3 regions of the Rhodococcus sp. NPDC059969 genome follow, and region 3 is predicted to be linked to each of the others. Evidence: riboswitches for the same ligand, from Rfam matches in the RefSeq annotation. Region 3 holds a riboswitch; each other region holds the start of a gene.
The links. Region 3 has a riboswitch for S-adenosylmethionine ahead of ACFWAD_RS02140 (ABC transporter substrate-binding protein). Riboswitches for the same ligand answer to the same signal wherever they lie in the genome.
Positions count from the first base shown of each region.

Region 1: linked by a shared signal. The riboswitch ahead of ACFWAD_RS27170 (LLM class flavin-dependent oxidoreductase) and the one ahead of ACFWAD_RS02140 (ABC transporter substrate-binding protein) in region 3 are both predicted to bind S-adenosylmethionine.
Region 2: linked by a shared signal. The riboswitch ahead of ACFWAD_RS25640 (putative leader peptide) and the one ahead of ACFWAD_RS02140 (ABC transporter substrate-binding protein) in region 3 are both predicted to bind S-adenosylmethionine.

Region 1 is NZ_JBHWUF010000013.1:142,598-144,858, forward strand. It holds gene ACFWAD_RS27170 (LLM class flavin-dependent oxidoreductase) at 1-1,078, opposite strand, end outside; SAM riboswitch class IV at 1,061-1,174, opposite strand; gene ACFWAD_RS27175 (phosphodiesterase) at 1,253-2,158, opposite strand.
Region 2 is NZ_JBHWUF010000012.1:38,897-41,157, forward strand. It holds gene ACFWAD_RS25635 (sulfite exporter TauE/SafE family protein) at 1-693, opposite strand, end outside; SAM riboswitch class I at 893-987, shown strand; gene ACFWAD_RS25640 (putative leader peptide) at 995-1,072, shown strand; gene ACFWAD_RS25645 (amino acid ABC transporter permease) at 1,197-2,171, shown strand; gene ACFWAD_RS25650 (amino acid ABC transporter ATP-binding protein) at 2,168-2,261, shown strand, end outside.
Region 3 is NZ_JBHWUF010000001.1:458,374-460,634, reverse strand. It holds gene ACFWAD_RS02150 (hypothetical protein) at 1-195, shown strand, start outside; gene ACFWAD_RS02145 (SDR family NAD(P)-dependent oxidoreductase) at 192-971, shown strand; SAM riboswitch class IV at 1,155-1,268, shown strand; gene ACFWAD_RS02140 (ABC transporter substrate-binding protein) at 1,300-2,261, shown strand, end outside.

The DNA of each region.
Region 1 (2,261 bases), on a different contig from region 3:
CGGTACCAACCTGCGCGTCGAGTCGAGCGAGCCGTTGCTTTCCGGTTTCTTCCGGCGTATCGAAGAAGACGACGATGTCGGTGAAGACCCGAAGCGGTTCACCGGTGCGCTGCACGTGCTCTTCGGCTGCTCGCACCTCACCCAGGATTGCCGTGACCTGCTCGTCGTCGAATGGCGTCACGAACACCAGGTCAGCCGTGCGCGCTGCCAGTTCGTACGCCACGCGCTGATGCGCCAGTGCTGTGACGACGGGATGCCCCTGCGGCGGGCGCGGAGTCACCGACGGTCCACGGACCGACAAATACTTGCCCTCGAAGTCGATGTAGTGCAACTTGTCTCGGTCGATGAATCGGCGCTGCTCCACGTCGCGGATCTCGGCGTCGTCCTCCCAGCTGTCCCAGAGTCGCCGGATGACGTCAGCGGCCTCCGCAGCTTCGTCGAACAGGTCACGTACGAAGTCCGGGAGGACACCTGAAACGATCGACTGACGCTCGGCATCGGTGAGCGCTGGGATATCGCGTCGCCCGAACTGGGCCGCCTCGGACTCCGAAGCCGACACCTTCACCTGCCATCCGGCGCGACCGCGCGAGGTGTAGTCCAGCGTGGCAACGGCTTTGGACACGTGGAACGGCTCGGTGTGAATGGTGGTGATGGTCGGGATCAAACCGATGTTGCTCGTGACGGGTGCCAGTCGGGCCGCCACGAGATGTGCGTCGAGCCGCGCGCGTACCCGATCAACGGCGTCGTCGACGGGCGCGAGTGGGTCCGCCGGAACCGAGAGACTGTCCTCGATGGTGACGAAATCGAGCAGACCACGCTCGGCGGTCGTCACCACGTCAGTCCAGTACGACGCGCTGAACAGCTCACTCGGGCGCGAGTGTGGCTCGCGCCAGGCTGCAGGGTGCCAACCGGCACCGTCCAGCGCTACGGCGAGATGCAGCGGAGCAAGATGAGAAGAAGGGGTGGAGGTCATCGGCGCATACTCCTGTTCGAGAACTACTCGGGAGCGCACAGTGCCGACCGCAGAAACCGTCAGCACCCGACTGACGGTTCTCGTGGCGACTGCCGCTTGCGACACGCACCGCGCGTGTCGCCAGGTGTGATTCCGGGGCACCCCATCGGCATGAAGGGTTGCCGTCCAGCTAGCCGGTCCTTGTTGCTGGAGCTCTGCACCTACCTCGACGGTAGTGAGTACGCGACCGCCCGACAATCAACCCGAACCGTGCCGGCCCGCCGGAAACCGCCTGCCACCTCAGACGATCGAGCGCCTCGCCTTTTCGCTCTCGAGGATTCGAATGCCGGCGGCGCCGAGCCTCCGGACTCCCTCGGCCGCGTCGACGGGCTCACCGACCGTCACGTGAGCGCCGAGAGGAACGACCGAATGAACAATCGTCTCGTCGTAGACGTGCACCAGGTTGCACCCCTGAGCCCCGTCTCGACCACGCTGCCCACCGACTTCCACGTTCAGGTCCTGGGTGTAACACGTCGACGACGCCACGGACACGGGAATCCCGGCGAACGTCGCCGTCGTCGAATAGTGAAGGTGCCCGGCAAGAATCGCCCGAACATCACTGCCTCGCAGGACGTCTGCCAGCCGGGGCTGATCGCGCAACTCCACCAAGACTGCAAGATCCTGAATACACGGAACCGGGGGGTGATGCAGCGCCAGTATCGTTCCGTCGGGCGCGGGGACCGCCAACTCTGCTCGTAGCCAGTCCAATTGACGATCCGTGATCTCACCGTAGTGATGACCCGGAACCGACGAGTCCAGGGTGATCACCCGCAGTCCGTCGAGATCGTAGACGTTGTCGACGGGATGATCTGCTGCGTCCTCGCCCAACAGCAACGATCTGAAGGTGGGGCGGTCGTCGTGGTTACCCATAGCCCAGATGACCTGTGCATCGATCTCGGCCGCCACGGGTTCCACGATGGCTTTCAATTGCGCGTACGCGTCGGGGTGCCCCTCGTCGGTCAGGTCGCCGGTGAAGAGGAGTGCGTCGGGGCGTGCGCCCGAGGCCACTATCCCGCGGAGCACTTCCCGCAACCTCGTCGACGCATCCACGGCGTCGTACAACTCCCCCTGTGCTACCAGATGTGTGTCACTGAGGTGCACCAGAAAATGCTTCGGACGCGGGTACTCGGCATTCCGAACGCTCATCGGTCTCTCGCTTCCGCTTGCCGACGCGTAGGCGCCGGTGCGGCACCTACTGATCGTCGACACTAGTCAACCGACCAACAGTGACTGATCGGGGCACACCCGA
Region 2 (2,261 bases), on a different contig from region 3:
TCGTCCGTAGCGGGCGCCCAAAACGCCGCCACCGAGTGAGCCGACAGCGATCAAACCCGCTGCTGCCCAATTGATCTGGTCGAAGGCCAGAGTGATGTACATTCCGGCCGCGACGATGTTGACGAGCAGTGAGAGCAGGTTCTTCGCGCCGTTCATGCGCTGGAGGGTTTCCGGGAGGATGGCACCCATCACACCGATGAGGAGGATGCCCTGCGCGGCGGTGAAGTAGCCGCCGTAGATGCCGACGGCAAAGGTGCCCGCGGTCAGGAGCATCAGCCTCTTGGTGGACAGCGTCGTCTCTTCGGTGGAACGCTTCTTCGCCCACGCCTGGATACGTGGCTGGAGGAGGACAAGTGCGAGAGCCAGGATCAGCAGCACCGGAACGATGGTCTCGAACAGTTTCTCGGGTAGGTGCATGAGCAACCACGAACCAAGGAGTGCGCCGGCGAGCGACGCGGGAATCTGCCACTTCAAACGATCCCACTGCCCGGACAACTCACGCCGGTATCCCCACGTGCCCGAAACCCCGCCGGCGACGAGCCCGACCGCGTTGGACATGGTCGCGGTCACCGGCGGCATCCCGAAGGCGACCAGGGTGGGAAACGTGATCAGCGTTCCACTGCCGACGACGGCATTGATCGCGCCCGCACCGATGCCGGCCAACAAGATGAAGAAAGCGTCGATTCCACTCACTCCGCAGACGGTACGGCAGAGGAAAAGTCAGTCCGGACGGCGGTCCCGGTCTCGATTCGAACACTCCATTGAACACGGCGACCAAGGTTTCGGACACCGTTGAAATCAGTGCGATTTCAACATGAAGCGACCTTCATTTCCCTTGCAGTGCAGGGAAATACAACATTTGACGACTCGGGATTTCGCGTCTAGTCTTTGCTCACCATCCAGAGCGACCGAGAGACCTGGCTCGTCGACGTCGCAGCAACCCCCCGAGTGATCGGGAGCGGGTGCTACCGCCAGGACCGATGGAAGGCATCACATGGGTTCCACTTCGCACGCTGCGCACAGGCGTCGTCACATCGATCTGTGCCGCACCGCTTCGTGTCACTGTCTCTGACCTCACTGTCACCGACCGAACTGTCGTCGTCTTCGCAACTCGAGTACGCCACCTCGAGAACACAGCTGCGTTCCCATTTCCCGAAAGGTCTATTCGTGATGTCCACTCCGTCAGGTAGTGCGCCGTGAGCGCGCCCACCGATGTCCGCCCCGAAAAGTCGGTGGCCGAGCCGCAGCTTCCCGACTCGGAACTTGTCGTTGCTCGTACCTGGCACCCGTTGCGCTGGGTGATCAGCGCGGTCGTGCTGGTTTTGCTTGCTCAATTCATTCACGGCCTCGTCGTCAACCCCGGCTGGGACTGGCCGACGTTCGCGCAGTACTTCACCGCGAAATCGGTGCTTGCCGCGTTGTGGATGACGATCAAACTGACCCTGTGGGGGACGATCCTCGGATTCGGGCTCGGTGTTTTCCTGGCACTCGGCCGGTTGTCGAAGAACCCGGTCCTGCAGGTGATCGCCTGGACCTACATCTGGGCCTTCCGCTCGATTCCGCTCATCGTGCAGCTGCTCTTCTGGTTCAACATCACGTACCTGTACCAGACCCTTTCTCTTGGAATACCTTTCGGACCGGAGTTCTTCACCTTCCAGGTCAGCGGTGTGATCGGCGGATTCACTGCAGCAGTCATCGGTTTGGCACTGCACCAGGCCGCGTACTCGGCCGAGATCATCCGCTCCGGAATTATCTCGGTGGATCACGGTCAGATCGAAGCAGCTCACTCGCTAGGTATTCCGCGCAGTCGCCAGTTCTTCAAGATCATTCTCCCGCAGGCGATGCGGGCGATCCTCCCCAATGCCGCCAACGAGGTCATCGGACTCTTCAAGGGAACGTCCATCGTCTCCACCATGGCGATCGCCGAACTGTTCTACCAGGTGCAGGTCATCTTCGGCCGCAACGGACGAGTTGTGCCCCTGCTGATGGTCGCCACAATCTGGTACATCATCCTCACGACGTTGCTCTCGATCGGTCAGTACTACGTTGAGCGCCACTACGCACGTGGATCCGCCCGAGCCCTTCCGTTGACTCCGATCCAGAAGGCGCGCAAGAAGTTCGAAGAGATTCGTGACGCGCGTCTCGATATTCCGAGAGGTGCGACCCGATGACCGCAGAATTGGCCGAAGAGACGGTGTACGCCGTCGAAGCGCGCGGAATCCACAAGTCGTTCGGCACGCTGGAAGTACTTGCCGGCGTTG
Region 3 (2,261 bases):
ACGGATAACGGTCCGGCGCTGTGGGTTTCGGGGCGGAGCCAGTCGGCAGCGACGGCAGCTGTCGCCGCGCGCGCCGTGCAATTGATTCGAGACCGAACAATCTCGAAGCCGACGTGGTATCACTCGGTGGAGACGGCAGAGTCGTTGCAAGCGGCTGTTCCCGGTCCATTCCACCTGCAGAAGGGCGCACCATGAATACATCGTCCGCCGACACACGTCGGGTCGCTCTGGTCACCGGAGCCGCCTCGGGAATCGGTAGGGCCACCGTCGAACTGTTCGTCTCACGCGGGCATGCAGTTGTGGCCGTCGATGTCTCCGAACGCGGACTGGAATCTCTGAATCGACTCGACGGCGTCGTCACGGTGGTCGGTAGCGTCACCGAGGAGCAGGTCAACAAGGCGGCCGTCGATACCGCACTCGAACGTTTCGGCCGACTCGACGCTGCCGTCTTCAACGCCGGGACCGGAGGCACACCTCCGCTGGAGTCTCCCGATGCCGTCGAGAATGCCGACCGCATCATCGGCGTCAACCTTCGGGGTCCCATCCACGGACTACGGGCCGCGATTCCGGCCCTGCGCGCAAGCAAGGGTTCTGCCGTTTTCACGGCCTCCGTCGCCGGCCTGCGGGGCGATCCAGGCAACTGGGCATACAACGCCACCAAGGGCGCACTCGTGAATCTGGTGCGCGCCTTCGCAATCGACTACGCCGGCGTCGGCGTTCGGATCAACGCCCTCGCGCCCGGTCTGACCAGGACCGGTATCACTGCGAACGTTACCTCCGATCCGGCGGTGCTTTCCGCTATCGAGCGACGAATCCCTCTGGGCCGCTTCGCTGAACCTGTGGAACAGGCAGAGGCGATCTGGTTCCTCTCGTCCCCCGCGGCGAGTTACATCACCGGCACGACACTCGTCGTCGACGGGGGCCTCGATGCCAATCTCGGCATCCTTCCGTTGCCGGGCCAATCGCTCTGAACCTGGCCGTTCCGTGACGACCGGACCAGATCGACGACCAGCCGCGGGTAATTGACGGGTTCAGGGGTGGGCAAGCCAAAATTGCTGACATGTCGGAGATTTGGCGCGAGCATGGAACAGCTCTCTCACTCACGCTGAGTTTAATTCGTGTTTACTCTTATGTGCCGCCTTAGACTTTTAATCGGTCATGAGAATCAGTGACAAGCTCCGGCTCGCTGGTCGGCAACCCTTCGATGCGACGGGGTGCCCCGGATGACGACCAGGCCGACGGGCACCCCCGTTCGGTCAGCGCTGGCTTTGAAAGAGCCCTTTGTAGAGAGCGAATACCTTGACTCGTGTTCTTCGACGCGTTGGTGCGACCGGAGCTGTGGCGGTTACCTTCGCGATACTGTTGACCTCCTGCTCGTCCAAGGCAGACAGCACGCCGTTCGACGAGAATGCGACGCCGGTTTCAGGCGGCACGTCCACGTTCGGTCTCAACTCCGACGTCGATTGCGTCGATCCGCAACAAACCGGCAGCTCCGTGGCGGCGCTGGTCTCACGAAACGTGGTGGATTCCCTCGTCGCACACGGCGAGAACAACGAGTTCACACCGTGGTTGGCTAGTTCCTGGACCGAATCCGAGGACGCGAAGCTGTACACCTTCACCCTGCGTGACGGCGTCACGTTCTCCGACGGAACTCCGGTCGACGCGGAGGCCGTGAAATTCAACTTCGATCGTGTTTCCAACCCGGCGACCAAGTCGGCGTACGCCAGATCGCTTCTCGGACCGCTCGATACGGTTACGGTGGTAGACGCGAATACAGTCAGCGTGGCGTTCACCGCGCCGTACCCGTCGTTCCTGCAGGGTGCTTCACTGCCGTTCCTCGGCATTCAGTCGCCGACGCATCTGCGCTCGACCGACAACGCGAACTGCACCACTCTGGTCGGGTCGGGGGCCTTCACCTTGGGCAACTACACCAAGGGCGTGGGATTCGAGTTGAATCGCCGAGACGACTACAACTGGGGCCCCGGATACGCCAAACATCAAGGTGCAGCCTATTTGGAGAAGCTGAATTTCCGCATCTTGCCCGAAAACGCCACGCGTCTCGGCTCTCTGGAGAACGGCGAGGTCGATGCCATCGCGGCCGTTCCGTCGGCGAATGCGCCGCAAGTGGACAAGGATCCGAACCTCCGTCTGATCAAGTACGAGAACCCAGGTATCAACTACAGCATCTTCCTCAACACCCAAGCCGCACCGTTCACGGATATTCGTGTGCGACAGGCTTTCCAGAGTTCGCTCAACTCCAC